Regions from separate parts of the Dorea hominis genome, predicted to be linked through region 3. Evidence: riboswitches for the same ligand, from Rfam matches in the RefSeq annotation. Region 3 holds a riboswitch; each other region holds the start of a gene.
What was found. Region 3 has a riboswitch for glycine ahead of H8S07_RS04935 (GrdX family protein). Riboswitches for the same ligand answer to the same signal wherever they lie in the genome.
Positions count from the first base shown of each region.

Region 1: another riboswitch for glycine. It lies ahead of H8S07_RS08570 (serine hydroxymethyltransferase); the one in region 3 lies ahead of H8S07_RS04935 (GrdX family protein).
Region 2: another riboswitch for glycine. It lies ahead of gcvT (glycine cleavage system aminomethyltransferase GcvT); the one in region 3 lies ahead of H8S07_RS04935 (GrdX family protein).

Region 1 covers NZ_JACOOY010000009.1:86,131-97,149, forward strand. The annotation lists gene H8S07_RS08555 (glycosyltransferase family 2 protein) at 1-684, opposite strand, end outside; gene H8S07_RS08560 (glycosyltransferase family protein) at 672-2,231, opposite strand; gene H8S07_RS14455 (hypothetical protein) at 2,358-2,552, opposite strand; gene H8S07_RS14460 (hypothetical protein) at 2,693-2,998, opposite strand; gene H8S07_RS08570 (serine hydroxymethyltransferase) at 3,341-4,588, opposite strand; glycine riboswitch at 4,669-4,779, opposite strand; gene H8S07_RS08575 (NUDIX hydrolase) at 5,014-5,514, opposite strand; gene folK (2-amino-4-hydroxy-6-hydroxymethyldihydropteridine diphosphokinase) at 5,587-6,441, opposite strand; gene folP (dihydropteroate synthase) at 6,545-7,360, opposite strand; gene H8S07_RS08590 (HD domain-containing protein) at 7,357-7,848, opposite strand; gene folE (GTP cyclohydrolase I FolE) at 7,899-8,456, opposite strand; gene H8S07_RS08600 (bifunctional folylpolyglutamate synthase/dihydrofolate synthase) at 8,530-9,858, opposite strand; gene H8S07_RS08605 (TetR/AcrR family transcriptional regulator) at 10,155-10,826, shown strand; gene H8S07_RS08610 (TetR/AcrR family transcriptional regulator) at 10,933-11,019, shown strand, end outside.
Region 2 covers NZ_JACOOY010000005.1:150,135-161,153, reverse strand. The annotation lists gene H8S07_RS05575 (lipoate--protein ligase) at 1-159, opposite strand, end outside; gene gcvPB (aminomethyl-transferring glycine dehydrogenase subunit GcvPB) at 184-1,614, opposite strand; gene gcvPA (aminomethyl-transferring glycine dehydrogenase subunit GcvPA) at 1,618-2,928, opposite strand; gene gcvH (glycine cleavage system protein GcvH) at 2,966-3,346, opposite strand; gene gcvT (glycine cleavage system aminomethyltransferase GcvT) at 3,434-4,522, opposite strand; glycine riboswitch at 4,664-4,759, opposite strand; gene alaS (alanine--tRNA ligase) at 4,997-7,636, opposite strand; gene H8S07_RS05545 (4Fe-4S dicluster domain-containing protein) at 7,726-9,237, opposite strand; gene asnA (aspartate--ammonia ligase) at 9,352-10,359, opposite strand; gene H8S07_RS05535 (homocysteine S-methyltransferase family protein) at 10,424-11,019, opposite strand, start outside.
Region 3 covers NZ_JACOOY010000005.1:16,763-27,781, forward strand. The annotation lists gene H8S07_RS04915 (amino acid ABC transporter ATP-binding protein) at 1-84, shown strand, start outside; gene purF (amidophosphoribosyltransferase) at 166-1,593, shown strand; gene purB (adenylosuccinate lyase) at 1,641-3,074, shown strand; gene H8S07_RS04930 (alanine/glycine:cation symporter family protein) at 3,392-4,756, shown strand; glycine riboswitch at 5,020-5,132, shown strand; gene H8S07_RS04935 (GrdX family protein) at 5,321-5,707, shown strand; gene H8S07_RS04940 (glycine/sarcosine/betaine reductase component B subunit) at 5,775-7,055, shown strand; gene grdB (glycine reductase complex selenoprotein B) at 7,076-8,386, shown strand; gene trxB (thioredoxin-disulfide reductase) at 8,427-9,371, shown strand; gene trxA (thioredoxin TrxA) at 9,420-9,737, shown strand; gene grdA (glycine/sarcosine/betaine reductase complex selenoprotein A) at 9,815-10,285, shown strand; gene grdC (glycine/sarcosine/betaine reductase complex component C subunit beta) at 10,419-11,019, shown strand, end outside.

The sequences.
Region 1 (11,019 bases), on a different contig from region 3:
TCTGTTCTGCAGGCTTCCACCATAATTGACTCTGTAATATACCAGATCTTCTCTCACAGCCGCCACACGGTCCGCTGCTCCAAGTGCCATTAATGTAAAATAGACATCATTGCTATTCGGAAGATTCTGGAACTTAAGTTTCTGCTCCTGAATATATTCTCGCCGGAAAGACTTGTTCCACGGAGCAGGTGTTGTCAGTGTAAACAGTTCCCCCTCCATGGTCTTTCTCGAAAACACTTCCTGTACCGGCAGTAATTTTCTCCAGAGATAACGCGGTACGTGCTCCGATCTCCCTGTCAGATCATCATACCTCCTTGCTCCAAAAAGAATCACGTCCGCATTTGTTTTATTACCTTTTTTGGCAATCTCTTCCACAAGTGTATCTGTGAAAAAATCATCTGCATCCAGAAACAGCAGATATTCACCTTGCGCACTCTCCATTCCCAGATTCCGTGCTGCTCCGGCGCCTTGATGATTTTGCCTTAGTATCTGCACACGCGGATCCTTTTCTGTATACTCTTTCAAAATGGAAGCCGAGGCATCCGTCGATCCATCATCCACACATATGATTTCTATATTCGGATTCGTCTGTTTAAGAAGCGAATCCAGCGCTTCTCTTAAATAAGGTTCTGTGTTATATACCGGCATAATCACCGATACGTCTGTTTTTCCTACTTTTTCCATCCTCTTATCAATTTTCTCCACATTCTGACCGGGAAGCCTATGCATCTTGCAAGGCGGTATGTTTTACATCCTTTGATTCCGTCAATCTTCTTCTTCAGCTCTCTGTTGATCTGTTTTAATTCTTTAATTTCCACACCACGGTCGAATTTCTCACTATAAGTCTGTTGCAATTTCCTGTTAATCTCCGATTTTTCCTCATAAGTCCGCTGTAACTTTTCCTGAAGCTCCGTTCTTTCACGCACCAATCTGTCTTTCCATTCTTCCAGAAATTGATTCCGTTCTTTTAATTTGTCATTTTCTTTTATTTTTTTAGCCGTTTCATCAAGAAGATGCTGTTCCTGCTCTTTCCAGGTTCTCTCTCTTCTTTGTCTTTCAGCAACCTTTATTCTTTCTTTCAGTCCCGGAAAGCAAGATTCAAATTGAATCCGCTTCTTATCTTCCAAAAGCTCTTCAGACCTCTGCGCCATCCACGGGAGCTGCATATACGCTTCCTTTATTGTTGTATATTTATCATGCCATGTCTCATAATCCAATGTATCCGCTTCGTTTTGTAATTGCTCAAACTTCTTATAAAACATATCAAATATCCCTTGATTTTCTCCCTGCAATTCTTCTCTTAATGTCAGCAGCTGCTCTACACGGCTTTCAAAGGAATATTCTTCTTGCAACACCTGCCACATCTGTTCTACCCGTTCCCGGATTGCAGGATAATCAACCTGTATTTTTTTTGCCTGTTCTACAAATTGTTCTTCATTAGTATAAAACAGTACCGAATCTCCAAATAATTTTTCTATAATATCTACATAATCGGAAAGAACAGGAACTCCACATGCCATTGCTTCCAGTATCCTAGTATTCATGAAGCCATGTTCCGTCATGTCTTCATAATGATCGTTCAATGTAATCTTCGTCTCCCAGTACAATTCCGGCAGCATATAATTAGGAATGTTCTCTGCCATGACTGCATCGGCGTGCTCCGGCAGTAACTTATCCCATCCTTTTCCCCATATCTTAAGCGGGATATGATGCTCCAGCGCCCAAACAACACTTTTTCTTTTAATTCCTCTGGAATTACCTACAAACACCCAGTCATATTTTTTTTCTTTCTCCACTCTTGCCGGGTGAAAGATCTCCATATCTGCACAGATTAACAACTGACGTACCGGAACCTGCACTTTCCTACAGATCTCTTCCAGATACTTTTCTTTTGCGGAACCAATGCAGACCAGGTCATAGGCATTATACTCTTCCACCGTAACTCTGTCCGGATGGCTTAAATTCCACATAATGTAAATGGTATCCGGATCCCTTCTGTCCGGATAATATGCTTCCGGTCCCCGCAATGCAACTACAACATCCGCTGCACCTTCGTTTTCCCATTCATCTCTGGATTCTATAACTGTATATACGCCTGCTCTGTTCAGATATTTTTTTAATGTACAGGCAAAAAAATAGTCAGACCAGTTCTTCTTCGATGCATTATTCGGGAATCCGGCTTTGATGACCCATATTTCTTTTCCGTTCGCCAGTTTTCTTCTATCTTCCATATCTGATTTACCGCTTTCTCCTCTGGATTCTTATTTTAGACACAGTATCTCCATTTTCTATATCTTATTAATTATAGAGAACATTTTCCGGACCGTCTAATTGATTTTTTTTATTATAGGCATTATCTATATGTTGTATTCTTCACATAACTGTTCACAATACTCTTCATCTTCCGTTACTCGCTTTGCGTCATCATACTGTTTCTTTTCTAATAGTAATTTTATCAATTCTACTTGTCTTCGTCCTTCCTCTCTTCCCTCTTCTCTTCCCTCTTCTCTTCCTTTCTCCCTAATCAGTCTTTCGCGTTCCTCTGCTTTCATAAAACTCGCCTCCATCTCATCGCTGGCTTTTATTTGTTGAATTTTATGATGCAAGTCCTTCAGCCGATGGTCACTGTTTTCACGCAATCCTGTATCATTGCTTTCTGTAATATAATGCAGAAAATCCACTAGCTCCGGCTCTACTTCTTCGGCATTTGTTCCGTTCGTGTTAAGGAATATTTTTCTGCAACAAAGTCCATACGGATTCCTCGTTTTCCCGGCAGATTATGTATTACTTTCTGTCCTTCTTTCCAGCGCAAGCTTTTTAATCTTTTTCCTGTTGCAAACTCAATAATTGTCTTACATGTTTCCAAATCTTCTGTTGCAACATCAAACAGGAAATCGTCCATCAAGTTAAGATCTTTCAATGTACGACCTTTCTTCCCACCCTGATTCTTCTGAAGCATTGCATCATTTTCCATATTTATTTTTTCGTTTTTAATCATATGTTTCCTCCTTAAGTATAACGGATTAGTGAAAAATCGTCTACATCTACACAGTCCGCCCTTTTCTATTAATATGCTAGAAAGTAAATTTAGTTGGGATTCTCCTGTTCGACTCGAACCTTTTGAATATGTTTTGATATTCTTTTGATAATGGTTTTTGATTTTTTTGAAATTAAGTACTCTTAGATTTTTATGAATCAACATATGTTGTAGATGTATTTTATCACAGCGGTGCGAAAAAAGCTACAGAAAAATCCGGTGCTTCTCCATAACGCACCGGACTTTTCTGTTTATAATTGAGTAAGGGATCTATTCCATTCATCTATGAAGCGTTTTCAGCTCTTATTCATACAGCGGATATTTTGTGCAGATCTTATTAACTTCTTCACGGATCTCATCTGCTTTTGTATCGAAATCTGTAACTGTCATCTTGATCAGTTTTGCAATTGTCTTCATATCTTCTTCTTTCAGTCCACGAGTTGTAACTGCAGGTGTTCCGATACGAACTCCGCTTGTTACAAACGGGCTTGCAGGATCGTTCGGTACTGCATTTTTATTAACAGTAATATATACTTCATCCAGACGATTCTGTAATTCTTTTCCTGTAATGTTCATATTCTGAAGATCAACTAAGATCAGATGGTTATCTGTTCCACCACTTACAAGGTTAAATCCTTCTGCTACCATAGCATCTGCAAGTGCTTTTGCATTCTTAACAACCTGCTGCTGATACTCTTTGAATTCTGGTTTCAGAGCCTCTCCGAAGCATACAGCTTTTGCAGCGATGATGTGCTCAAGCGGTCCTCCCTGTGTTCCTGGGAAAATAGCTTTGTTAATTGCTTTTGCATGCTCTTCTTTGCAAAGGATCAGTCCACCTCTTGGTCCACGCAGTGTCTTATGTGTTGTTGTTGTTACAACATCTGCATATGGAACCGGGCTCTGGTGAAGTCCTGCTGCTACCAGTCCTGCAATGTGAGCCATATCAACCATCAGATATGCGCCAACTTCTTTTGCGATATCAGCGAAAACATCAAATTTGATCTCTCTTGGATAAGCAGAGGCTCCTGCTACAATTAATTTAGGTTTGCACTCATGTGCAATCTTACGAATCTCGTCGTAATCCAAAAATCCTTCATCATTTACATTATAAGGTACAAAATTATACAAGAGTCCTGATAAGTTTACCGGTGAACCATGTGTCAGATGTCCGCCATGTGCCAGGTTCAGTCCCATAACTGTATCACCCGGTTTGATGAGTGCCTGATAAACTGCTGTATTAGCATTTGCTCCGCAATGTGGCTGTACATTTGCGTGCTCTGCGCCAAATAACTTCTTCGCACGTTCGATTGCAATGTTCTCCAGAATATCTACGTCTTCGCATCCACCATAGTAACGTTTTCCCGGATATCCTTCGGCATATTTGTTTGTTGGGACTGTTCCCATTGCGAGCATAACCGCAGGGCTTACGATATTCTCTGAAGCAATCAGTTCGAGATTTCTTCTCTGTCTTCCAAGTTCCAGCTCCAGTGCTTTTCCAACTTCGTCATCATACTCTTTGATATAATTTGTTACATCTTCAATTCTGTTCATCTTATTGTCCTCCTTCGATACGCCTGTTTCCCCCAATAAAAAACAGGCAAAAAACCTTTGCTTCATTTACTAAAGATCTTTTGTCTGCCTCTGTCCTTTTACCTGAAAGATTGCTGATCGTTTTTCCCCCATATAACTGCCAGTTTACTTCTTCGGTACAATTAAAAATATTGTTCTCCAGAGTGTCGTCCGAATCCATTCCTTTTACCTGAGAGTTTCTGCCTACCCCTTCGGCTCCGTTTCGGATAAAGCCTAGCCCCTGTTCTTTATCCATACGGTATCTCACGAATTCATCTGCCGACTTATCAACTGCCCTTAGTATACACAATGCTTTTGTTTTCGTCAATAATTACAAAATAAGTTATTTTTTTATCATTTTTTTGTGTATTTATTATATCTATAGAGTTATCAATTTTATAGATAATCTATCTGAAAACTTCTTTGATACTGTCATAATGCAGGAAAATGCCTTCTCCGGCAAGATTTTCAATTTCTTTCTTTGTCGCGAAACGGTATCCCGCTGTTTCTTCTTCCTGTAAATGTATATCACTCTCGTCAATATCCAGAACAAAGCGATAAACATCTACAAAGTAATTATCTCCTTCTCCCGGGTTCTCTCTGTGATATGTGAAACAATATCCACCTTCCGCATTCCTTACATCCAGCCCTGTCTCTTCCTTCACTTCGCGTATAACAGCTTCTTCCGAAGTTTCTCCTGCCTGTGCTGCGCCTCCGGATACTTCCCACCATCCCGGTGCCCACGCTTTTGTCATTACACGTTTTGTGATAAGATACGTGTGATCTGGTCTTGCAACTACTCCAAGTACTGTCAGATGATATTCATCATCTTTCAAGCACCAGTCATTTCTCTTCATCGTGCGACCGGTTGGATTTTTGTCTTTGTCATAAATATCCCAAAGTTCCATTCTTCTGCCTCCTTCTTCTGTCTTGATATTACTGTCTGCAGTTTCTCTGCCTCATTGCCCCTGTTTATTATACTATAACTGTGCCTGAATTTCCTCTAACATTTCCCGCACTGTTTTTCCATATACCGGATGGCGTTTGTACGGTGCAATTTCGGCCAATGGTTCCAGCACAAAGCTTCTTTTGTGCATTTCAACATGTGGAATACAGAGATCATCTTCTTCCAGTACGATGTCATCATACAGCAGAATATCCAGATCCAGTGTTCTCGGTCCCCAGTGTATAATCCGCTCCCTGCCCGCTTCTTTCTCGATCCGGTTTAATTCTTTTAACAATTCTTCCGGATATAATAGCGTCCGCAGTTTCAGACATGCATTTAAAAAATCCGGCTGATCTGTCACTCCGTAAGGCTCTGTTACAAGATAAGAAGAAACTTTTTCAACTGTACAAGTAGGAATCTGTCCTATTTTTTCGACTGCTTCATTCAGATAAGTTTCACTGTCACCAATATTAGAGCCAAGTGCGATATATGTTGTATGCCATTCGCGCGAAATTTTAACACTGACTGTTTTCAGCGGAAGTCCTACCGGTGCCCATGGTTTCTTGATCTCCAGATCGATCTTGCAAAGTCCCGATATGCTCTTAAGCATCTCTTCCGCAAGGGTTTCTGCCACCCGTTCTAGCAACTGGTAGGTATGTTCTTTCATATATTTTGTGATAAATGCACTGACTTCACCGTAATGGATAGATGCCGTCAGATCATCTGTCTTCCCGGCTTTTCTTGTATCTGTATAAAGCACTGCTGACACAAGAAATTTCTGCCCCAGTTTGTTTTCCTCCGGAAATACACCGTGATTGGCAAATACTTCCAGATCTGTAATTTTTATCTGGTCATAATCCTGACTTGTTTTTTTATTTATATATTTCATAATTATTATTCCTCACACCTGTCACTCTTTCTGCCAGTCTGCTTTCCTGTTTGCAAAACTTCATGAGTATTATTGTCCTAATCAGCTACCTGTTTCCCATATTTTACACTTCATGCTCACGCATAATTGCCTGCGTCATGCGGATTGCGCGAAGATTTTTCTGTACATCATGCACACGCACAAACGCACAACCTTTCTGTACACCATATACAGTTGTAACAAGCGTTCCTTCTTCTCTTTCTTCTACCGGAAGATCAAGAGTAAGTCCGATCACAGATTTGCGCGACGTACCGAGAAGTACCGGATAGCCGAGCTTGTTCAGGCATTCCATTTTATCAATGATTTCCAGATTCATCTCATAAGTTTTTCCAAATCCTACACCCGGATCAAGAATAATCTTATCCTCTGAAATACCTGCTTTTTTTGCAAGTGTCACACACTCCTCCATATCTGTCATGAAATCCGTCAGAAAATCTGTATATTCTGCTTTTTCCCGGTTATGCATCAGGCAGCATGCCACATCATACTTTGCAATCACTCCTGCCATCTTCGGGTCGTATTTTAATCCCCAGATGTCATTCACCAGATCAGCCCCCGCCTGAAGTGCCGCTTCGGCAACTCTGCTCTTGTAAGTGTCGATGGAAACAGGAACAGCAAACTCCTGTTTCAGTCTTTCGATAACCGGTGTTACTCTTGCAATCTCTTCATCCTCCGTAATCTGTACATGCCCCGGTCTTGTCGATTCGCCCCCTACATCAATGATCGCAGCACCTTCGTCTATCATCTGTTTTGCATGTGCAAGCGCTCTATCCATACCGTTATATTTTCCTCCATCCGAAAATGAATCCGGCGTTACGTTTAAAATTCCCATTACATACGTTTCATTTTTAATATCAAACTCTTTTTTCCCGATGATCATATCTGTATCTCCCTGTTTTTCTTTTCTTCACTCCAGTTACATTCTTTTTTCGCTGGGCAGGCAAAACAATTTCTGGAACATTTATCACTTTCGTATAAAAGTCTTTCCAACTTTGTCATATCTTTTCGTTCCCTGCGATGCCCACGGATAGCTGTCAAAATTTCTTTTTTTTCTTCTTCCGTATAGGCGACTGCCTCTGGCAGTGAATCCAGAATTTTCTCTGCAATCTGCGCTCCGGCAATCTCGTGCGGAATCTTTTCTTTGTATTGCAATGTTTTTCCGATATCATGTAAAATCGCTGTCGTATACAGCAATTCCTTCGAATATCCAAGATTGTTTTCTAAGTTCCGAATATATGCAATTCTTGCTACATCTAACAAATGTTCCATCTGATGACAGCAGAAGATCCTGTCTCTTTCTTCTTCTCTCAGTTCTTCGTAATACTGCTGATATAACGGATGTCTGAGTACTGTATTTAGTCGTTCCATCTTCTGTTCTTTCTCTGCATGTTCCATTGACTTCATCTTCATCATTTCATCTATTTCCCAAGCATCCGGAAGAACCGCTCTTCCAGAGTCGGATCGGTTTCAAATACGCCTCTTCTTGCAATTGTCACGGTCTGACTTCCCGGCTTTTTAATGCCGCGCATTGTCATACACATATGCTCTGCTTCTACCATAACCATTGCGCCTTTCGGACACATATACTGCATCAGCGCATCGGCAATCTGTCCGGTCAGTTGTTCCTGTAACTGCAGCCTTCTTGCAAACACTTCTACTGTTCGTGCCAGTTTGCTAAGTCCTACAACTTTTCCGTCCGGAATATAAGCGATATGTGCTTTCCCATAAAACGGAAGCAGATGATGTTCACAGGTTGAATAAAATGTGATGTCTTTTTCGATAACCATTTCGCTGCTGTCTACGGTAAATGTTTTTGCCAGATGGACTCCTGCATCTTCGTCCATTCCGCCATAAATTTCCTCGTACATTCTGGCAATTCTGTCCGGTGTATCTTTAAGGCCTTCCCTTGTTATATCCTCTCCCATACCTTCCAGTAATAAACGGACTGCCTGTTCTATTTTCTCATGATCGATCATGTTTCTCTCCCTCTATAGTTCTACTATCTGTTTTATTCTATCAAAAATGTTGTTTTCTGCAAATATATCACTTTCATGCTTTATCCCATGTTTCCACAATCTGAATCACATCTCCCAGATAAGATAGAGAACCGCAGGCAATCACAACGGATTTCTGATTCTCTTCTATCTCTTTTTTTGCATTTCTATATGCAGTCTTCAATGCCTCTTCCAAATCACTATGTGCGTCTGCTTTTTCAAATGCAATTACGTTCTCACAATATTTCGCTGCGTCTTCCGCAAGCACTCCTGCCAATAATGTGCGTTCTTCATTCGGAAGATGAATCGCATATACACACTCTGCGTCCGGACACAACAATGCTGTGATCTTTTTATATTCTTTATCTTTAAAAACGCCCATGACCAGGTGGATCCTGTAATTCGGAAAATATCGTCTTATTGATATAGCGAGCTTTTTTGCTGCATCTTCATTGTGTGCGCCATCAACAATCAAAGGTGGATTCTCCCGCAGACTGGTAAATCTTCCTGGCCACTTTGTCTCTGCCACACCAATTTGCACAGCTTCTTCCGGTATTTTGTATCCTTCTTTTCGAAGCGCACAAACTATCTCCAGCGCTGTTGCCAGATTTTCTTTTTGATATTCACCTGTAAGTCCGCTATGAAGGTTTCCAAAATCCGGTGTTTCTACATCCATTCCTTTGTATGTTTCTTTTTGTATTATCAAAAGTTCCGGTTTTGCCTCCGTAAACGGGCAGCCTGTTCTTTCTGCCTTTTCTTCCAGTATCTTTTTCACTTCCGGCTTCTGTTTTGCAGACACAACTTTACATCCCGATTTAATAATCTCACATTTATCTGCTGCAATTTCTTCGATTGTATTTCCCAAAATCCCAATATGATCCATACTGATTGTTGCAAATGCCGCCAACACAGTTGTCTTTACAATATTCGTTGCATCCAGTCTTCCGCCGAGTCCGGATTCCAGCACAACCAGATCACAGCTTTTTTTCTTAAAATATAAAAAAGCCATTGCCGTCTCAACTTCAAACAGCGTCGGTATCGGTGCACCTGCTGTTTCTAATCCGGCAATCGCTTCTTTTATCTCTTCCGTCAACTCTGTAAGTTCGTTTTCGGAGATCCATTCTCCATCCACCTGAATCTTCTCACGATAGGAGAGCACTGTCGGTGAAACATATCGTCCTGTCCTGTATCCTGCTTTACTTAATATTGTTGAAGTATACGCAAGCACAGATCCTTTTCCGTTTGTTCCGGCAATATGAATGAACTTTAAATCCTCCTGTGGATTCCCCAGTTCCTCAAGCAGTCCCCGAATCGCATCCAAGCCAAGTACACTTCCGTATCTGGACATCGCATCCAGATATACCCTTGCTTCTTTATAAGTCACGTTTCTATTTCCTTTCTGAAATTGTTCTAACCTCTTCATAATAGCACTAACCTTTCATTCTCTCAAGAAAAATCACTGCCCTATAGTATCATTTTTATTAATAAGCACTTTCTCTTTTGTCTATAATTCATATAAATTTCTTTACAAATCTGTTGGAATTCGTTTTGTATACCTTGCCAACTCTTAATAAACTACAGTATAATAACACTGTTATAGGGTTATAAATGTACACACAGTACAACATAATCTGCACGTATCATAAATATAAAAATATACCCAAAACTTGAGAGGATATCATGACAAATAAAGATTTAAAAAAGCGCAGGATGTTATCTTATTTCATTCGTTCTACGCAGAACATCATCAAAGAGGATGGTATTTCCGGTGTTACACTTCGTAAGGTTGCACAGGGTGCTGGCTATAATGTTGCTACACTTTACAATTATTTCGAAGATCTGGATCAGCTGGTTTTATTCGCATGTCTGAAATACTTACAAATTTATAATCAGGCACTCAATGAACAACTGACAGATTGTAATTCAGCAAAAGAAAAATTCTATCTTTCCTGGCGAATTTTTTGTGAAATTTCTTTTGAAAATCCGGAAGCTTTTCATCAGATTTTCTTTAATAAACACAGTAATACACTACCTCAGATTTGTGAACGTTATTATGAAGTATTTCCCGAAGAGAGAACCGATGCTGCAAGTCATCTGTATCCCATTCTCTCCGGGTATGATCTTAACACACGTAACACACTGGTTTTAAAGCCTTATCTGGAAGAAGAGCACCGTCCTACAGACAACCTGCAACTGATGAATGAATTATGTGTTGCAGCTTATCATCAATTATTAAATAACTGTCTGATACAGCTTGAAACACACACTGCTTATTCCATTACGGATTATGTGGAACGTATGCTGGATTATCTGAAATTTATTGTCTTACATTCACCGGCAGACAATGTATAATTTTTTAAAAATAAACAGTGTTTATTTTTTATATTTTGATTATATTTCTATTGAAACTTCCGTTCTTTCAATGTTATACTTAAAGTAGAAAAAGTGGAAGGAAACTATGGCATATATGGAATTAAAGAAAAAAAGAATGCTAACTTATTTTATCAAATCAGCCCAGGATATTATGACAGCTGAAGGCATGCAA
Region 2 (11,019 bases), 130 kb from region 3:
TGCATTCTGATTCCGGCCGATCACAACCGTATGCTGATTCTGCCACAGATATAAGATACATTCTTCTTTTTGACAGTGGAAGAAAAGATATTCTTCCACTGCCAGGTTTTTATAAGGATTATACTGCTCGCTCTCAATATATGTTAACTTATTAACCACTTTATTATTCTCCTGCCATTCTTATTAGTCTTCAAACTGATATCTAAGAATCGGATGTCTTGCTGCTCCTACTTCATCCATTCTTGTTACTGGTGTTGTCATCGGAGCATTATGAAGACTCTCTGCATCCTCACCGGCAGTCTCATACAATTTGCGGAATACTGCAATCGCCCCATCCATTGTCTCTTTAGACTCTGTCTCTGTAGGCTCAACCATTAATGCTTCGTCCACGATCAGAGGGAAATACATTGTCGGTGGATGGATTTCGAAGTCGAGAAGTCCTTTTGCAATATCCATTGCTGATACACCTGTCTGTTTTTTCAGATCTGCAAGACTCATAACAAATTCATGCATACACACTTCATCATAAGCCATTGTATAGAGATCTTTTAATTTATTCATCATATAATTAGCGTTCAGAACTGCATTCTTGCTTGCTTCCGGAATTCCTTCTTTTCCAAGTGTCATAACATAAGCCAGGGCACGCACTACAACAAGGAAATTTCCATAAAAGTTCTTCATCTCACCAATACTGTCTTTTTCTTTTACAGCAACCAGTTTGTCTTCACCTTCTACAAGAATCGATGGAAGGAATGGAACAAGGAATTCCTTGCATCCTACCGGTCCACTTCCCGGACCGCCTCCACCGTGCGGAGTTGAGAATGTCTTATGAAGATTCAGATGGATAACATCAAATCCCATATCTCCAGGTCTTACTGTTCCCATAACTGCATTTAAGTTTGCTCCGTCATAGTAGCAGAGTCCTCCACAGTCATGAATAATCTTTGTGATCTCAAGAATATTCTTGTCAAACAGACCTACTGTATTCGGGTTTGTAAGCATAAGCCCGGCTACATCATCGCCTGCAATTTCTTTTAATTTTTCAATATCTACGCATCCATCCGGTCCTGAAGGAACACTCACTACTGAAAATCCTGCCATTGCTGCACTTGCCGGGTTCGTTCCGTGTGCAGAATCAGGAACGATAATCTTTTTACGTTTTTCATCTCCGCGGCTTTTATGATATGCTTTGATCAGAAGAAGTCCTGTAAACTCTCCATGCGCACCTGCTGCCGGTTGGAAAGTCATACGCTTCATTCCGGCGATCTCGCACAGATAGGATTCCAGTGTTTTTAATACTTCCAGACATCCCTGCACAGTCTCTGTCGGCTGTAACGGATGAATATCTGTAAATCCTTCCAATCCTGCTGCTACTTCATTAACTCTCGGATTATATTTCATAGTACAGGATCCCAATGGATAGAATCCATCGTTCACACCATGTGATTTCTTTGCCAGTTCTGTGTAATGTCTGCTAAGCTCGCCTTCTGAAAGCTCCGGCAGATGTAATTTCACTTCTCTTTTATCTTTTGCATCTAAAGTAACGACTGGTACATCGCACTCCGGAAGGTTCTGGCATTTTCTTCCTGTTTTGCTTTTTTCAAAAATCAGCATCCACTACACCTCCTTTAAGATCGATACTGCTTTGTCGATCTCTTCTTTTGTGTTCATCTCTGTACAGCACCAGAGAATCCGCTTGTCATCCAGTGGATATCCACCAAGGATGTCTTCGTCTTCCAGTGCCTTCAGTACTTTTTCAGAAGGTGTATCTGATACAGTTACAAATTCATGGAAGAAATTCTGTTTGTTTTCCACCTTAAATCCTGCTCCCGCAAGTTTCTCTGCCATGTAATGTGCTTTGGACATGCTCTGCTCGGCTGCTTTTGTCACACCTTCATTTCCCATGCAGGAAAGATATACACCAACAGCAAGTGCACAAAGTGCCTGGTTTGAACAGATGTTGCTGGATGCTTTCTCACGACGGATATGCTGCTCTCTTGCCTGTAATGTCAGAACATAGCCTTTCTTTCCGTTGTAATCTTCTGTCTCTCCGACAACTCGTCCAGGAAGCTTTCTCATCATACTTTCCACGCATGTCATGAAGCCGAGATATGGTCCGCCAAATGCAATTGGAAGTCCGAGTGGCTGTCCGTCGCCAACTGCAACATCTGCGCCATACTCTCTTGGTGTCTTCAGTGCTCCAAGAGAAATCGGATTCACACTCATAACGTATTTAGCACCTGCCTCGTGTGCCACTTCGCCGATTGTCTGTGCATCTTCCAAGCTTCCATAATAATTTGGATGCTGGATCAGCACACATGCTACCTGTTTATCAATATGTTCTTTCAGATAATCAATATCTGTCACTCCGTCTTTTTCCGGAATTACTTCGATTTCTAATTCGTTACCGAAGCAATATGTTTTAATAACTTCTAACACACTTGGCATTACTGTTGCTGAAACAAATGCTTTCTTACGTTTTCTGTCAGCACACATTGCAACCGCCTCTGCTGCTGCCGTAGCTCCGTCATAAACAGATGCATTGGATACATCCATTCCTGTAAGATCTGCCATCATTGTCTGATACTCAAAGATGGACTGCAGGATTCCCTGACTGATCTCTGCCTGATACGGTGTATATGCAGTCTGTAAATTTTCTTTTGAAATGACATTGTTTACCATAGCCGGAATATAGTGTCTGTATGCGCCTGCACCACGGAAGATTGTCGGAAATACTTTATTTTTCTTTGCGATTTCTTTCATCTTTTTCAGAACTTCCATCTCTGACATTCCTTCCGGAATATCTAAGCCGCCCTGGATCTTAACCTGCTCCGGGATGTGGCGGAATAAATCATCGATGCTCTCATATCCGATTTCATTCAGCATCGCTTTTCGCTCATCTAATGTGTTTGGAACATAACTACCCATGTTCTTTATCCACCGCCTTTCTTCACATTCTTATGTATTAAGCCTCTTCGCTTTCTACAAATGCTTTGTATGCGTCAGCATCTAACAGTTCTTCTGTCTCTTTTACTTCACCAACTTTTACAAACCATGCATCATAAGGTGTTTCGTTGATAGATTCCGGAGCATCTAACAGTTCTTCGTTGATCTCTGTTACAACACCTGAAACCGGTGAGAATACATCAGATACTGCTTTTACAGACTCAACATCTGCGAATGCTTCTCCGACTGTTACTTCATCTCCAACTTCCGGAAGGTTTATAAATACAAGATCTCCTAATTCAGACTGTGCATAATCTGTTAATCCGATCACGCTTACGTCTCCATCCTCTTTTATCCACTCGTGTGATTTTGAATACTTTAATTCTGCTCTTAATTCCATTGTTTTAATCTCCTTTTCTTTTATGATATAATATGCCCCTGTTTGTGATACCCTCGGTTTCAGACCTTTTCCCTGGCATCCTTATATTTATTTTGCTCTCTTATAGAACGGAAGTGCTACAACTTCTACATCAACCATACGTCCTCTGACATCCACCTGTAATTTTGTTCCGACATCTGTATAGTCAGTTTCCAGTAATGCCATTCCGACAGCCTTGTCAATGAAAGGACCTTTTGTACCGGATGTTGTATGTCCGATCACTTTGCCGTCTGCATATACATCCTGATGTTCACGGATGATTCCTCTTCCAATAACTTCCAGACCTACTCTTTTTCTCGTTAGTTCTGCATGTTCTTCCAGAGCTTTCTTACCGATAAAGTCATCTTTTTTCATCTTCACTGCGAATCCAAGTCCTGTCTCCAGCGGTGAAACATCATCATCCATCTCGTGACCGTAAAGTGGCATTGCTGCTTCCATACGAAGTGTATCTCTTGCTCCAAGACCACACGGAATAAGTCCTTCTTCTTTTCCATTTTCAAGAAGTGTATCCCACATCTTCTCTGCATACTCGCTTGGCAGATATAATTCTACTCCATCCTCACCTGTGTATCCTGTCTTGGAAATGATACATGGGATTCCGGCTACTTCTGTGTCGAATACTGCATGGTAGTATTTCTGAGGAATGTTCTCTTCTGCTGTCAGCTTTCTTAAGATATCCATTGCTTTTGGTCCCTGCAGTGCAAGCTGTGCATACTGAGCAGATACGTCTGTAAATTTGACTTCTCCAAACTGATGATTTAACATCCACTGATAATCTTTATCTTTGTTTGCTGCATTGACAACAATAAAGTAATGATCATCGGAATGTTTGTAAACAATCAGATCGTCTACTGTTCCGCCATGTTCATTACACATCGGACTGTATCTTGCCTGTCCATCCACCATATTGTCAAAGTTATTCGTCAGTATCATCTGGATATTTGCAAGTGCATCCTTTCCCTCGCATAAAACTTCTCCCATATGAGATACATCAAATAGTCCTGCCTGAGTACGAACAGCCATATGTTCTTTGATTACACCTGCTTCATACTGTACCGGAAGAAGGTAACCTCCAAATGGTACGATCTTACCTCCTGCCTTCACATGTGCATCATAGAGTGGCGTTTTTAATTCCATGATAAAAATCCTCCTTTTTTCTCATCATGAACTGCTCTGTCAGCGGGTCTTGTTCCGTTAAAAGTTTGTCGGAGCAAAAAAATAAGAGACATATCCTATTTCAGGACTTTCTGCCTCCCTGTCTGCTTTCTTTCAGAGCTTCGTCCGAACCCAATTCTTCTGCCTGAGAGTTTCGAATTACTTCTTGCCCCTTCGGCGCTATTGCTTATTGCTAATAATCTCTCTTAGGTTCATCACCCGATCACTTTTCTTTTATTTTGACAGGCTTATTGTAACAGCCCTTAAATTATCTGTCAATAATTGTTTATTTTTTAACTTTTCTGTTATTTATAGGCAATTGCAACAGTCATTATAGTTATTATCTATAAAAAAGAAAGATACATTTTCACTTTTTTGTAGAAAATCTATCTTTCTTTATTTTCATTGTATTTTATTGTACTATTATCTGCGTATTTTCATACTTCTAAAGTGCACTTATGCAAGCTGTTCAGCCAGTACTTCTTTCGCTTTTGTGAGTGCATCATTCATGCCTTCCGGCTTCTTGCCCCCAGCTTGGGCCATATTCGGGCGGCCACCACCACCACCGCCAACGCATGATGCACAAGCCTTGATCAGATTACCTGCATGTGCGCCTTTATCAATTGCTCCTTTGGTAGCCATAGCCATCAGGCTGACTTTACCATCTGTAGCCGATACAAGCACGACAACACCTTCGCCAAGCTTGTCTTTTAACTGGTCACCAAGATCACGGAGTCCGTTCATATCCACGCCTTCTACCTTTGCGGCGAGCAGTTTCACACCGACAACTTCTGTCACCTGATTCATCACATCACCTATAGCATCTTTGGCAAGCTTGCCCTTCAGGCTCTCCACTTCGCTCTTTAATGCCTTATTCTCAGCCTGCAGATGACTGATCTTCTCTTCTATATTATCCGGAGTTGTCTTCAACATCTTCGCAGCTTCGTGAAGTTTCTGCTCCTGTTCCTCGTAATAATCCATCAGTCCTTTGGAAGTCAGTGCTTCAATACGGCGCACACCGGCTGCGACACCGGACTCGGAAAGGATCTTAAATGCCATGATATCACCGGTATTTGCCACATGTGTACCACCACAGAACTCAATAGAGAAATCTCCCATGCTGACAACACGTACAATATCTCCGTATTTTTCACCAAACAGAGCCGCTGCTCCTGTCTTTTTCGCTTCCTCGATCGGCATGTTGCGCACAACAACCGGAAGATGATTACGAATTTCTCTGTTGACGATTGCCTCTACTTCTTTGAGCTGTTCTTCTGTCATAGCAGAAAAATGCGTAAAGTCAAACCGAAGTCTGTTCGCATTGTTCAGAGATCCAGCCTGTTCTACATGTGTTCCAAGCACCATGCGGAGTGCTTTCTGTAACAGATGTGTTGCACTGTGGTTATTTGCAGCAAGTGCACGGTTCTCACGATCAACTTCCAGTGTCACTTTATCACCGATTTTGATCATGCCTTTTGTCACATGACCGACATGTCCGAATTTGCCACCGAGAAGTTTTACAACATCTTCTACTACAAATTCACCGTCTGCACTGCGGATCACACCTTTATCAGCTTCCTGTCCACCGCTTGTTGCATAGAGCGGAGTCTTCGCTACAATGACCGTTCCTTTTTCTCCGTCAGAGAGTGCATCTACAATCTCTTCTTCACTTGTAAGTGCTGTAACTTCTGACTCTGCTTCCATATTGTCATATCCGACAAATTCTGTTGTCAGTTCCGGATCAAGCGCATCATAAACGCTTGCGTCTGTACCACTGTAACTGTGTGTTCCAAAAGTTCCTTCGGACTTCGCGCGCTGTTCTTTCTGTGCTTTTTCAAAGCCTTCTTTATCATATGTCAGTCCCTTTTCCTCCAGGATCTCACTTGTCAGATCCACCGGGAATCCATAAGTATCATAAAGCTTGAATGCATTCTCTCCGGAAAGTACGGTTGTACCTTCTGCTTTCATATCTGCTTCCATGTCAGCAAGAATAGACAGTCCCTGATCGATCGTCTTGTTAAACTGCGCTTCTTCTTTTGCAATGACATTGAAAATAAAGTCTTTTTTCTCTTCCAGTTCCGGATATCCATCCTTGGAACCATCGATAACAGTCTGTGCCAGTTCTACGAGGAATGCTCTCTCAATGCCAAGCAGTCGTCCATGACGGCAGGCACGACGCAACAGACGACGCAGCACATAACCTCTTCCACTGTTGGACGGCATAATTCCGTCAGAGATCATAAACGTGACAGAACGGATATGATCCGTGATAACACGGAGAGAAACATCTGTCTCATCGCTTGTTCCATAAGATACACCTGTAATGCGGCATACATGGTCGCGCAGTGCTTTCATTGTATCGATATCAAACATAGAATCTACATTCTGCACAATACATGCAAGACGCTCCAGTCCCATACCGGTATCAATATTCTTCTGTTCAAGTTCTGTGTAGTTGTTGTGTCCGTCATTGTCAAACTGTGTAAATACGTTATTCCAGATTTCCATGTACCGATCACATTCACATCCTACTGTACAATCCGGACGTCCGCAACCATATTTCTCACCGCGGTCGTAATATACTTCTGAACATGGACCACAAGGACCTGAACCATGCTCCCAGAAGTTATCTTCCTTGCCAAACTTGAAGATTCTCTCCGGTGCAATCCCAATCTCTTCATTCCAGATCTTCCACGCTTCATCGTCCTCAAGATAAACAGATGGATACAGACGATCCGGATCAAGACCTACAACTTCTGTCAAAAACTCCCATGTCCAGTGAATTGCATCGTGTTTAAAATAATCTCCAAACGAAAAGTTACCAAGCATCTCGAAGAACGTACCGTGTCTTGCAGTCTTTCCTACATTCTCGATATCTCCTGTACGGATACACTTCTGACAGGTTGTCACTCTCTTTCTTGGTGGAATCTCCTGTCCTGTAAAATATGGTTTTAACGGCGCCATACCGGAATTGATAAGCAACAGACTCTTGTCATTGTGCGGCACCAGTGAAAAGCTTTTCATAGCCAAATGTCCTTTACTTTCAAAAAATTCAAGGAACATTCTACGTAATTCATTTACTCCGTATTTTTGCATAATTTCCTCCTCCAAACTCACTATCTCCTAATTATAATAAGATACCCGCCGTTTGTCAACGACAGGCATCTTTGCACATTTCTTCTTTTTTACTTTAATTCAATCTCTGCCAATTCTTTTGGCGGAAGTTTTTTCGTGGATGCTTTTACAAATTCTTTGATATTCTTCTGCGCTTTCGGAACCGGAATATTTGTTCCTGCACCTGCCACGCATCCTCCTGGGCATCCCATTCCTTCAATCAGGCATCCGTTCATGCGTCCTGCTTTTGCAAGAGCAAGCATCTTCTTACACTCAGCCAGTCCTTCCGCATGTTCGATATTTACTTCTACATCCGGATAATACTCATGGATACATTTCTCGATTGCCTCTGCAACGCCTCCTGCTACTGCATACCCTCTTCCTGCTCCGGTCGCATCATGGAAAGACGATTCTGCTTCATACTGTGTCAGGTCAATATTCTTAGCATCGAACATTGCCTGCAGTTCTTCAAATGTAATAACAAAATCCACATCACTTCGCACATCCCGGCGCATCGCTTCCAGCTTCTTTGCCGCACACGGTCCGATGAATACCACTTTGGCATTCGGATGCTTCTGCTTGATCGTACGTGCAGTCGCAACCATCGGCGTTAACTCCTGTGATACCTGATCAATGAGATCCGGAAAATACTTCTTAGCAAGCATCGCCCATGACGGACAGCAAGATGTAAGAAGGAACGGCAGTTCTCCTGTCACAACTTTTTCCACATAATGATGCGCCTCCGCAACAGCACCAATATCTGCTCCAAGTGCAACTTCATAAAATTCCGAGAAACCAAGTTCCTTGAGTGCCGCTTTTAGATTTCTCGGCGTGATATTATCTCCAAACTGTCCTGCATATGCCGGAGCAATCTCGGCAACAATCTCTTCACCATCTTTCAGTGCATGCGCTAACTGGAAAATCTGCGATTTATCAGAAATCGCACCAAACGGACAGTTTACCATACACATTCCGCAGGATACGCATTTATCATTGTTAATGTAAGCTCTTCCCATAGCATCTGACTCAATTGCTCCTACACCACATGCCATTTTGCAAGGTCTTGCCTTACAGGAGATTGCGTCATACGGACAGGCGGATTTGCATTTTCCACACTTGATGCATTTTTCCTGGTCAATGTGAGATTTACCATTTACCATGGAAATTGCACTCTTCGGACAGACTTCCATACACGGATGTGCCAGACAGCCCTTACACATATTGCTCACTTCATATCCACGTTCCTCACATGCTGCACACGCTGACGGTATGACCTGCATAAGCGGCGGCTCATAGTATTTGTCCGAAATATTACTCGCCTCCACACCGGCAGTCAGATGAACCGGTTTGTTCTCCGGACGGAGTGACAATCCCATAGCAAGACGAAGACGCTCCCTGACAACTGCTCTGGCTCTGTAAATGCTGTCCCTGTAAACAGGGCTTTCTTCATTCACCATAGCATATGGAATTGCTTCCATGTCGTCACAAAGCGTCTCATCATTTGCCTCGAAGCCAAGTCTTGCAACTTCTTCGAATACTTTCCGTCTCAAACGTTTGACTGTCGTATCTAATCCTCTGATCATATTGACACATCCTCCTGATTCTCTTTCCTAATAGAATTTCTCATAAACTCCTTTAAGTATAAAAAATCGTTAATACAGTGTCAATATTCCCGCATGTACAGAATTAAATACAACTTACAGTAATACGATATTATGCTCTTTGCATGTCTTTTTCATTTCTTCCGGCCAGATACTTGCCTGAACCTCTCCGACATGGGCACGATCCAGAAGCAGCATACAAAGTCTTGACTGACCGATACCTCCACCGATCGTATACGGCAATTCTCCATTTAAAAGCATCTTATGATACGGCAGTTCTTTGCGTTCCTCGCATCCGGCTTTTTTTAGTTGTTCTGCAAGAGATTTCTCATCTACACGGATACCCATGCTGGAAATCTCCAGTGCACAGTTCAGATTTTCAAACCAGAATAGGATATCTCCATTTAACTGCCAGTCATCATAATCCGGTGCACGACCATCATGCGGCTCCCCGCTTGCCAGCTTGTCACCGATCTGCATAACAAATACACAACCGTATTCTTTCGTAATCAGATTTTCTCGTTCTTTTGGTGTCTTATCCGGATAACGGTCTTCCAGCTCCTGGGAAGTGATAAACGTCACTCCGTCCGGCAGATGTTTCACTGCCTGTGGATACTTATACCATACTTCATGCTCCATATGTTTGATCACTTTGAAAATTGTACGCACGGTATCTTTTAATGTCTCAACTGTACGCTCTTCTTTTGTAATTACTTTCTCCCAGTCCCACTGGTCAACATAACAGGAATGAAGATTATCCAGTTCTTCATCGCGGCGGATTGCATTCATATTTGTATAAAGTCCTTCGCCTGGTTTGAACCCATATTCATGAAGGGCCATACGTTTCCATTTTGCAAGAGACTGTACAACTTCTACATCTTCTCCTTTGATCCCTGCAATATCAAACTGTACCGGACGCTCCACGCCATTCAAATTGTCGTTCAGTCCGCTCTTCTTTGTAACGAAAAGAGGCGCTGAAATTCTTTCCAGATTCATCTCTTTTCCAAATTCTTTCTGAAATGTGTCGCGAATGTACTTGATTGCTTCCTGCGTCTCTCTTACCGAAAGATGAGGGTCATATTTTTCAGGTAATATTAATGCCATGTTTCTTCCTCCTAGCTGTGACTTGTTTTATGTTTGCTCTATTGTTATGAATCTTCTTATCTGTCTATTCCCGTCCGAATACTTTCTGTGCATAGTATACGGATTGCATTGCATCTTTTCCATAGAAATCTGCATGGATCTGGTCTGCATAATCCTGATTTAGGACTGCACCGCCTACCATAACTTTACAATCCGGCTTTTCTTTGTTGAGCTGTCTGATCGTTTCTTCCATGCTGACTACAGTTGTCGTCATAAGCGCACTTAATCCAACCAGTTTAATATCTTCTTTTACTGCTGTCTCAACAATCAATTCCGGCGGTACATCTTTTCCAAGATCCAGAACATCAAAGCTGTAATTTTCAAGAAGTACTTTCACGATATTCTTGCCTATATCGTGAATATCTCCTTTTACAGTTGCAAGAATGATCTTGTCTTTTTCCTCTTCTTCTGTGCCGCTCTTTGCCAGTTCATCCTTCAATACCGCAAATGCAATCTTAGCAGCATCTGCACTCATCAAGAGCTGCGGAAGGAATACCGTACCTTTTTCAAATCCTTTTCCAACTCCGTCTAAAGCCGGAATCATCTCCTCATTGATAATATCAAGCGGTGCCATCGTCTTTACAAGCTCATAGGCTGCATGATGCGCTTCTTCTTTTAATC
Region 3 (11,019 bases):
GCACTCCAGGGAACGCCGGAAGAAGTATTTGGTTCGGACAACGAGCGTATGAAAGAGTTCTTAGGAAAGTTTGCCGAAAATTAAATGTATTGATTTTCGGCAGACCTTGTATTATACTAATCGAGTAATGGAGTAAATTGAAAACGAATAAGGAGTCTTGCATTCATGGGTGAATTGGAAAAAATGACAACAGGTTTGAGCGAGGAATGCGGAGTGTTTGGAGCCTATGATATGGACGGAGGCGATGTTGCCCCATCTGTATATTATGGGCTTTTTGCGTTACAGCACAGAGGACAGGAAAGTTGCGGTATTGCTGTGACAGATACATATGGTGAACGCAAAGTGCATTCAAAAAAGGGACTGGGACTTGTAAATGAAGTGTTTGATGAAGAAGCGTTACAGACACTGCACGGTAATCTGGGCGTTGGACATGTCAGGTATTCAACAGCCGGAGGAACGAGAGCAGAGAATGCAATGCCGCTTGTACTGAAATATGTCAAAGGTACACTGGTAATTGCGCATAACGGTAATCTAACGAATGCGATCGAGCTGAGAAGAGAACTGGAGTATACCGGAGCTATTTTCCAGACGACGATTGATTCGGAAGTGATCGCTTATCATATTGCGCGTGAAAGACTGAATGTTTCCTGCGCAGAAGATGCAGTAAAAAATGCGATGAAGAAGATCAAAGGTGCCTATGCGCTGGTCGTGAGTTCACCGCGTAAACTGATTGGAGCGAGAGATCCATTTGGATTGAAACCACTGTGTATCGGTAAGAGAGACAATACATATTTTCTTGCATCAGAGAGTTGTGCAATTGCTGCTGTAGATGCAGAGTTTGTACGTGATGTGGAGCCGGGAGAGATCATAACAATTACGAAGAATGGTATTACTTCTGATAAGTCTATGGCAATTTCGCCTGAGAAGCAGGCAAGATGTATTTTTGAATATATTTATTTCGCGCGTATGGACAGTACGATTGATAATGTGAATGTTTATCATGCACGTATCCTTGCCGGAAAGGCACTGGCAGAGTCCTATCCGGTAGAGGCAGATCTGGTTGTTGGTGTGCCGGATTCCGGTCTGGTGGCTGCAAAAGGCTATTCTGAACAGTCAGGAATCCCTTATGGAATGGCATTTCATAAGAACAGCTATGTCGGAAGAACATTTATTAAGCCGAAACAGAGCCAGAGAGAGAGTAGTGTAAAGATCAAGCTGAATGTAATTGAAGAAGTTGTAAAAGGCAAGAGAATTGTTATGGTAGATGATTCGATTGTTCGCGGAACAACAAGTGCGAATATTATTAAGATGTTGAAGAAAGCAGGGGCAAAAGAAGTGCATGTAAGAATCAGCTCGCCGCCGTTTTTGCATCCATGTTATTTCGGTACAGATGTTCCGTCAGATGATCAGCTCATTGCACATTCGCATACGACAGAACAGATCCGGGAGATGATCGGAGCCGATTCTCTTGGATATATGGAAGTTGAGAAGTTGAAAGATATGGTTGGGGATTTAAGTTACTGTGATGCCTGTTTTACAGGCAATTATCCGATGAAAGTGCCGGGCAGAGATGTATCCCTTGCCTTTGAGTAGAAGATATAAATTATTTAAATATAATTCAGAATAAGGAGAAAAAAACGATGACAAACGACAGATATCAGAGCCCACTTTCAGAAAGATATGCCAGCAAAGAGATGCAGTATATTTTTTCGCCGGACAAGAAGTTCCGCACATGGAGAAAACTGTGGATTGCACTTGCAGAGACAGAGAAAGAGCTGGGACTTCCAATTACCCAGGAACAGATTGATGAATTAAAAGCGCATGCAGAAGACATTAATTATGATGTCGCAAAGGAACGTGAAAAGGTAGTGCGTCATGACGTAATGTCTCATGTATATGCATATGGAAAACAGTGTCCGAAGGCAAAAGGAATTATTCATCTTGGAGCAACATCCTGTTATGTAGGAGATAATACAGATATTATCCTGATGTCCGAGGCACTGGATATTGTGAAGAAAAAACTGGTAAATGTAATTGCAGAACTTGCCAAATTTGCGGATGAGCATAAGAATATGCCGACGCTTGCATTTACACATTTCCAGCCGGCGCAGCCGACAACGGTTGGAAAACGTGCAACTTTGTGGATGCAGGAATTTATGATGGACTTGGAAGATCTGGAGTATGTAAAAGGAAGCTTGAAGATGCTTGGCTCAAAGGGGACTACCGGTACACAGGCAAGTTTCCAGGAACTGTTTGATGGAGATCAGGAGACGATTGATAAGATCGATCCAATGATCGCACAGAAGATGGGATTTGAGGCATGTTATCCGGTTTCAGGACAGACTTACTCCAGAAAAGTAGATACAAGAGTAATTAATGTACTGGCAGGAATTGCTGCGAGTGCACACAAATTCAGCAATGACATCCGTCTGCTTCAGCACTTAAAAGAAGTAGAAGAACCATTTGAAAAGACACAGATCGGATCATCCGCAATGGCTTACAAGCGTAATCCGATGAGAAGCGAGAGAATTGCATCTTTATCCAGATATGTGATAGTAGATGCGCTGAATCCGGCAATCACATCTGCAACGCAGTGGTTTGAGAGAACGCTGGATGATTCCGCAAATAAACGTCTGAGTGTGCCGGAAGGATTCCTTGCAATTGATGGTATTCTGGATCTCTGCCTGAATGTTGTAGATGGACTGGTTGTATATCCGAAAGTAATCGAGAAACGTCTGATGTCAGAGCTTCCATTTATGGCAACAGAGAATATTATGATGGATGCTGTAAAAGCAGGCGGTGACCGTCAGGAGTTACATGAAAGAATCCGTGAGCTTTCTATGGAAGCAGGACGCAATGTAAAAGAAAAAGGGCTGGACAATAATCTTCTGGAACTGATTGCAGCAGATCCGGCATTCAATCTGAGTGTTGATGAACTGAAGAAGACAATGGATCCGTCCAAATATGTTGGACGCGCACCGGTTCAGGTAGACAATTATCTGAACAATGTTGTACGCCCAATGCTTGAAGAGAATAAAGAAATTCTTGGAATGACAGCGGAAATTAACGTGTAAAATATATGGAATATATAAAGAATATCTATAGATGAAACGAATAGATAGAAGTTACAAACGTGCAATAGTAATTGTGACGAAAAAATCTTTAATGATGAAAATAACTTGACAAAAAAACGGTGTAAGCGAACGAGTTTACGCCGTTTTTTGTATGTAAAATAATAAGCGCGATTGCACACAATGTATAAAATACACAAAGAAAATATAGAAGGTTTTGTACATATTGCGCTGTATATAGATAAGTGTTATGATAGGTGTAATGAATAAGTTCGTATAAATATACGGAAAATCTATACAAAGAAAAGGGGGATGTAACAATGAAAACATTAAACGATCTTGTTCTGACAATTCAGCACTATCTGTCTGATTATGTGTTGATCATCGCACTTCTCGGAGGTGGAATCTGGTTCACATTTAAGCTTGGTTTTATTCAAGTACGTGGATTTGGAGAAGGAATGCGCCGGACTTTTGGCGGCCTGTTCAGTAAAAAAGGCAATGCTGACAAAGATGGAATGTCATCATTCCAGGCACTGGCAACAGCAATTGCAGCTCAGGTAGGAACCGGTAATATCGCCGGAGCGGCGACCGCTCTTGCAATCGGAGGACCGGGAGCTATTTTTTGGATGTGGATTGCAGCATTCCTGGGAATGGCAACGATCTTTGGCGAGGCTGTACTTGCACAGAAGTATAAGCAGGTAGGATCTGACGGAGAGATCACAGGAGGACCTGTATATTATATCCGTGCAGCATTTAAAGGAACGTTTGGAAAAGTACTTGCCGGAATTTTTGCAGTATTGATCATCCTGGCGCTTGGATTTATGGGTAATGCAGTACAGTCCAATTCCATCGCAGCAGCCTTCCATACAGCATTTGGTGTGCCACAGGCAGCAGTTGGTGTTGTAGTTGCACTGATCGCGTTATTTGTATTCGTAGGTGGTATGCAGCGTATCGCAAAAGTAACAGAGACGATCGTACCGATCATGGCAGCTTTCTATATTCTTGGTGCGCTGATTGTTATTATTTATAATTATAAGAATATTCCATATGCATTCCAGGCAATTGTCGTTGGAGCATTTAATCCGTCAGCAGTATCCGGTGGTGCTGTGGGTGCGACATTAAAACTTGCGCTTACAAAAGGTGTTGCAAGAGGATTGTTCTCTAATGAGGCTGGTATGGGTTCTACCCCACATGCGCATGCAGTTGCAAAAGTAGATCATCCGGTCGAGCAGGGATTTGTTGCAATGATCGGTGTATTTATCGATACGTTTATCGTACTAAACCTGACAGCATTTGTAATTATTACAACGAAGTCTATTCCAAGTGGTAAGACAGGTGCAGAGTTAAGCCAGTATGCATTCTCTACATTGTATGGAAAAGGCGGAGATATCTTTATCGCGATTTGTATGTTCTTCTTCGCATTTTCAACAATTATTGGCTGGTATTTCTTTGGACAGGCAAATATTAAGTATCTGTTTGGACCAAAAGCTGTAAAAGTATATTCCGTATTAGTTGCTGTGTGCGTAGTGCTTGGATCACTTGCACAGGTAGATCTCGTATGGAATATGGCAGACTGCTTCAACTCCATGATGGTAATTCCGAACTTTATCGGTCTGATTGTTCTGAGCGGTACGATTAAGAAGTTGCATGATGATTACTATCAGAACTTTAAAAAGAATAAATAGATATTATCTATAAGTGGATGAAATGCAGGACAATCATAAATGTCGTTTTTTATAGACGCTTTTAATAAATATTATAAAATCAACTAATAAATATAACAAAAATTAGGAATGAAAATTGTGCATACTCACCAAAATAATATTAATTAGTATAATGGGTTGCAAAAAAAGTTACAATAAGTTATTATAGACATAGGCAATAAATAATATAAAAAATGTCTATGAAAATTGTGTAATGATTTTCTATGAAAAGAATATTCGTGGGATGATGTTTTCCAAGAGAGAGTTGAACGGATCAGCCGCCGAAGAGGCAAGCCGGACATACATGGTGGGTATGCAAAAAGGTGAAACTTTCAGGCAAAAGGACTGGAAAATGTACCACATTCTGAATCTTGTGCTGTGTGATAAAGCTTATCGATGATTTCAATTTATCAGGGCAAAAGACAGGAAGGACGCCGTAGATATAATTGTATATCTGGACGTCCTTTTTTATTTGGAATACCGATGACTTTTATTGTATTTATCGATTGCCGAGGCAACAGGCCGGAAAGGAGGATACGGTTCAGGATGAACAGGGGGAAATATATAGTCTTGACCAATAATCCACTGGTCTTCGATAAGCTTGAGAAGACACACGAAGTAATATATCTGGAAACTACTTATGAAGGACTTCTCCGGGAAGTCAGAGACAGAATACATGACGGACATTTACTTCTGACGCATCCGTTATCCGGAAGCGTGAAGCCAAATGAGACACCATACAAATCGGTTTTGATTTCAGCTGGAAAGGAGGAAGTGGACAGAAGGTCGCTTACGATTATAGAAAATGCAATCGATGCATGCCATAAATTCCAAGATAAGACTGGACGATATGGAGAAAGCGTACTGGAAGATTTTCAGTTGATTGACTGGACTCTGCTGGAAAGCGGCCTGGCATCAGCAGATGCCTGGTAAGTCATTGAGTGAGGTTGTCGAGCGTTGCAGCTTAAACAATATAATTTTTTTAAGGAGGGAACTTAAAGTGAGATTAGAAATGGGACACATTTACATCAAGGATATTCAGTTTGCATCTGAGTCAAAGATTGAAGACGGAATCCTTTATGTATCCGAAGAAGCCGTTAAGGCAGTAGCTCTTGAGGACGAAAAGATTAAGAGCGTATCATTTGACATTGCAAAACCGGGTGAGTCTGTAAGAATCACACCTGTTAAAGATGTTATCGAACCTAGAGTTAAAGTTGAAGGAAGAGGAGGAATCTTCCCGGGAGTTATCTCTAAAGTAGACACAGTTGGAGAAGGAAAGACTTACGCATTAAAAGGAATGGCTGTTGTTACAGCTGGTAAGATCGTGGGATTCCAGGAAGGTATCATTGATATGACAGGTCCTGGAGCAGATTACACACCATTCTCCAAGACATTAAACCTGGTTATGGTATGTGAGCCAATTGACAATATCAAACAGCATGAATACGAAAAAGCAGTTCGTTTCGCTGGATTCAGAGTTGCAACTTACATTGGTGAGTTAGCACGTGATCTGACACCGGATGAGACAAAAGTTTACGAGACATGCACAATCAAAGAAGGAATGGAAAAATATCCGGACCTGCCGAGAGTTGCATATGTACAGATGCTTCAGAGCCAGGGACTTCTTCATGACACATATGTATATGGTGTAGATGCTAAGAAAATCGTTCCTACAATTTTAAGCCCTACAGAGATCATGGACGGAGCAATTGTTTCCGGTAACTGTGTATCTGCATGTGATAAGAACCCTACATATGTTCATCTGAACAACCCGGTTGTACATGACTTATTTGAACAGCACGGAAAAACATTAAACTTTGTTTGCCAGATTATCACAAACGAGAACGTATATCTTGCTGATAAACAGCGTTCTTCTGACTGGACAGCAAAACTTTGCAAGATGTTAGACCTGGATGGAGTTATTGTATCTCAGGAAGGATTCGGTAACCCGGATACAGACCTTATCATGAATTGTAAGAAGATTGAAGCAGAAGGCGTTAAGACTGTAATCATCACAGACGAGTATGCCGGACGTGATGGAAAATCTCAGTCACTTGCTGATGCTGATCAGGCTGCTGATGCAGTAGTAACAGGCGGAAATGCAAACCAGGTAGTTATCCTGCCGAAACTTGACAAAGTAATTGGAACTCTTGACTATGTAACAAAGATTGCTGGTGCAAGTGAAGAGACACTGCGCGAGGACGGATCTCTTGAAGTTGAGCTTCAGGTTCTGACAGGCGCAACAAACGAAACTGGTTTCAATAAACTGAGTGCAAGATAAGGAATGGAGGATATAGAATAATGGCTAAATTAAAAGTTGTTCATTACATCAATCAGTTCTTTGCACAGATTGGTGGAGAAGAAAAAGCAGATTACCCGGTTGAACTGCGTGTTGGCGAAGTTGTTGGACCAGGTATGGCATTAACACAGAATTTTAAAGATGAAGCAGAGATCATTGCAACAATCGTATGTGGTGACTCTTATTTCAACGAGAATCTTGAAAAAGCAAAAGCAGAGATTCTTGAGATGGTTAAAGAACAGGCTCCGGACATCTTTATTGCAGGACCGGCTTTCAACGCTGGACGTTACGGAGTTGCCTGCGGTACTATCGCAGCAGCAGTTCAGGAAGAACTTGGTATTCCTTCCCTGACTGGTATGTATGTAGAGAACCCAGGTGCTGATATGTTTAAAAACCAGGTATACATGGTCTCTACAAAGAACAGTGCAGCAGGTATGAGAGACGCTGTTAAGAAGATGGCTCCTCTGGCTGTTAAACTTGGAAAAGGTGAGAAAATCGGTTCTTCTGCAGAAGAAGGATATATGCCGAACGGTATTCGTGTAAACTTCTTTGAAAAAGAAAGAGGATCTCAGAGAGCTGTTAAGATGCTCATTAAGAAACTGGCTGGAAAACCTTTCGAGACAGAGTTCCCAATGCCAGACTTCGACAGAGTTGATCCGAATCCGGCTGTAAAAGACCTTGCACATGCTAAGATCGCATTAGTTACTTCCGGTGGTATCGTTCCGAAGGGAAATCCGGATCACATCGAAAGTTCAAGTGCTTCCCACTATGGTGAGTATGATATTACAGGTGTTACGGATCTGACAGAAGACACATATGAGACAGCTCATGGTGGATACGATCCAGTATACGCAAATGAAGACGCTGACCGTGTACTTCCGGTTGATGTTCTTCGTGATATGGAAAAAGAAGGAATTATCGGTGAGTTACATCACTTATTCTATACTACAACAGGAAATGGTACTGCTGTTGCATCTGCAAAAGCATTTGCTGATGAATTCTCTAAGAAACTGGTAGCTGATGGGGTAGATGCAGTAATCCTCACATCTACTTGAGGTACCTGTACACGTTGCGGTGCAACGATGGTAAAAGAAATTGAGAGAGCAGGAATTCCGGTAGTACATATCTGTACAGTAACACCAATTTCCATGACAGTTGGTGCTAACAGAATCGTTCCGGCTATCGCAATCCCTCATCCACTTGGAAATCCGGCACTGGATAAAGATGAGGAAAAAGAACTTCGTCGTAAGATCGTAGAGAAAGCTCTGAAAGCTCTTACAACAGAGGTTGACGGACAGACTATTTTCGAGTAGAGTATGAGAATACTATTAATGAAAAGGAGACGTAACAGACATGGATAAGATTTATGATGTTATCGTTCTTGGTGCAGGACCTGCCGGATTAGCGGCAGGACTGTATGCAGGAAGAAGTCGTCTTTCTGTACTGATTCTTGAAAAAGGACAGGACGGAGGACAGATTGCAATCACAGATGAGATCGAGAACTATCCGGGACAGATCGTAGAAGGTGAGTCCGGACCGTCCCTGATCGCAAGAATGACAGAACAGGCAGCTAAATTCGGAGCTGAGCGTGTATCTGACACAATTACAGAAGTATCTCTTGAGGGAGATGTAAAAGTGTTAAAGAGCTCAAAAGCAGAATACAAAGCAAGACATGTCATCCTCGCTACAGGAGCTCATGCAAGACCAATCGGATGCAAAGGGGAAGCAGAGTTCACAGGAAAAGGTGTTTCTTACTGTGCAACATGCGATGCAAACTTCTTTGAGGATTTCGAGGTATACGTAGTTGGTGGAGGAGACTCCGCAGTAGAAGAAGCTATGTATCTGACAAAATTTGCAAGAAAAGTTACAATCATTCACAGACGTGACGAACTTCGTGCTGCAAAATCCATTCAGGAAAAGGCTTTCAAGAACCCAAAACTGCACTTTATGTGGGATACAGTTGTAGAAGAAGTCGGTGGAGATGATATTCTCCAGTGGATGAAAGTGAAAAATGTGAAAACTGGTGAAGTTACAACAGTGGAAGCAGATGAAGAAGACGGAATGTTTGGTGTGTTCGGATTTATCGGAACAGTACCGAATACAAAACCGTTTGAAGGAATTATCGACATGGATGAGCGTGGATACATCAAGACAGATGCAGACATGCATACAAACATCCCGGGTGTATATGCAGCAGGTGATGTTCGTGTGAAGAGCCTGAGGCAGGTAGTAACTGCAGCAGCTGATGGAGCAATCGCAGCCGTTCAGGTTGAGAGAAGTATGTCAGATTATTTCTAAAACCTTTTTAATTCGTCAAATTTTGTATTTAATAAGGAGAGATAAGCAATGTTAGAAGTAGATAAGAAAACATTTGAAGAAGAAGTATTAAAAGCAGAAGGATATGTATTTGTAGACTTTTTCGGTGATGGATGTGTTCCATGCCAGGCTCTGATGCCAAAAGTACATGAATATGCAGATACATATGGTGACAAGATGAAATTCACATGCCTGAATACAACAAAGGCACGTCGTCTTGCAATCTCTCAGAAAATCTTAGGTCTGCCGGTTATGGCAATTTACAAAGACGGAGAGAAAGTAGAAGAGCTGGTAAAAGATGATTGTACACCAGAGTCTATCGAAGAGTTGATTAAGAAATACATCTAATCTGGATGTTGTTTCTATAATCATAGATATTTGATCAAGTTGTTAGTATACAATACAAGAAAGGAGAAAGAGTAATTATGGCTATTTTAGAAGGCAAAAAAGCAATAATTATCGGAGACCGTGATGGAATTCCGGGACCGGCTATCGCAGAATGCGTAAAAACAGCTGGTGCTGAAGTAATTTTCTCATCAACGGAATGTTTCGTCTGAACAAGCGCAGGCGCAATGGATCTGGAAAACCAGAAGAGAGTAAAAGAGTTCGCAGAGGAGTATGGTGCAGAGAACTTAGTAGTAGTTCTTGGTGCAGCAGAAGGCGAAGCTGCAGGTCTTGCAGCTGAGACTGTAATGTTAGGCGATCCTACTTTCGCAGGTCCATTGACAGGAGTCCAGCTTGGACTTACGACTTATCACGTATGTGAGCCAGAGATCAAAAAGGAATTTGACGAAGCAGTTTATGATGAACAGGTAAGCATGATGGAAATGGTTCTTGACGTAGACGACATCGTAGATGAGATGAATGCTATCAGAGAGCAGGCAGCAGAAAACTAATCATTTTTTGTTAAAGATCATGTTGTGTTTAGAGGGCGAACCCGGTGCGATCCCCGCATAAGGGGAGCCCTCTTTTTGTCTTGATTGTATACGACAAAGTAAAAGTTTACGTAAAAGGAAAGGTGGAAAACCAATGAACAGTGTAATTAAGGGAGCAAGCTATGTATTAGCACACACTCCAGATATGGTTTTATATAATGGAACAACTCAGACAACAGAAAGAATCGTTAACCCGGAATCAGAGTATCTGAAAGAGGTACCGAAGCACTTACGTTCTTATGAGGATGTTGTAGCTTACTGGCCGAACCAGACATACATCGGAAATGCTCATCCGGATCAGTTAGCTGAGATTGAGTTCCCATACTTCGACAAGAAGATGGAAGGCGCAGAGCGTTATGGAAAATATGGTGAGATCATGCCGGAAGAAGAGTTCCTTCTTTTAGTTCAGGCTTGTGATATGTTTGAAGTAGTAAGACTGGAGAAAGCATTCGTAGCAGCACACAAAGATGCATTTGCAGCTGACCCGGTTATCACTGAAGATATTGTAGCTCTGTTACATGAAGGTGTAGAGATCGATGAGATCGAAGCACTGATTAAAGACGATCACGCAGAGCCTCTTTACTTCGAAGACAAATTAGTTGGATGTGTAAAACCAGCTCATGATATCGATGTAAACTTATCTTCTCACGTTATGCATGAAAACTTAATGAGTAAAGCATCTAGTGTTTTAGCAC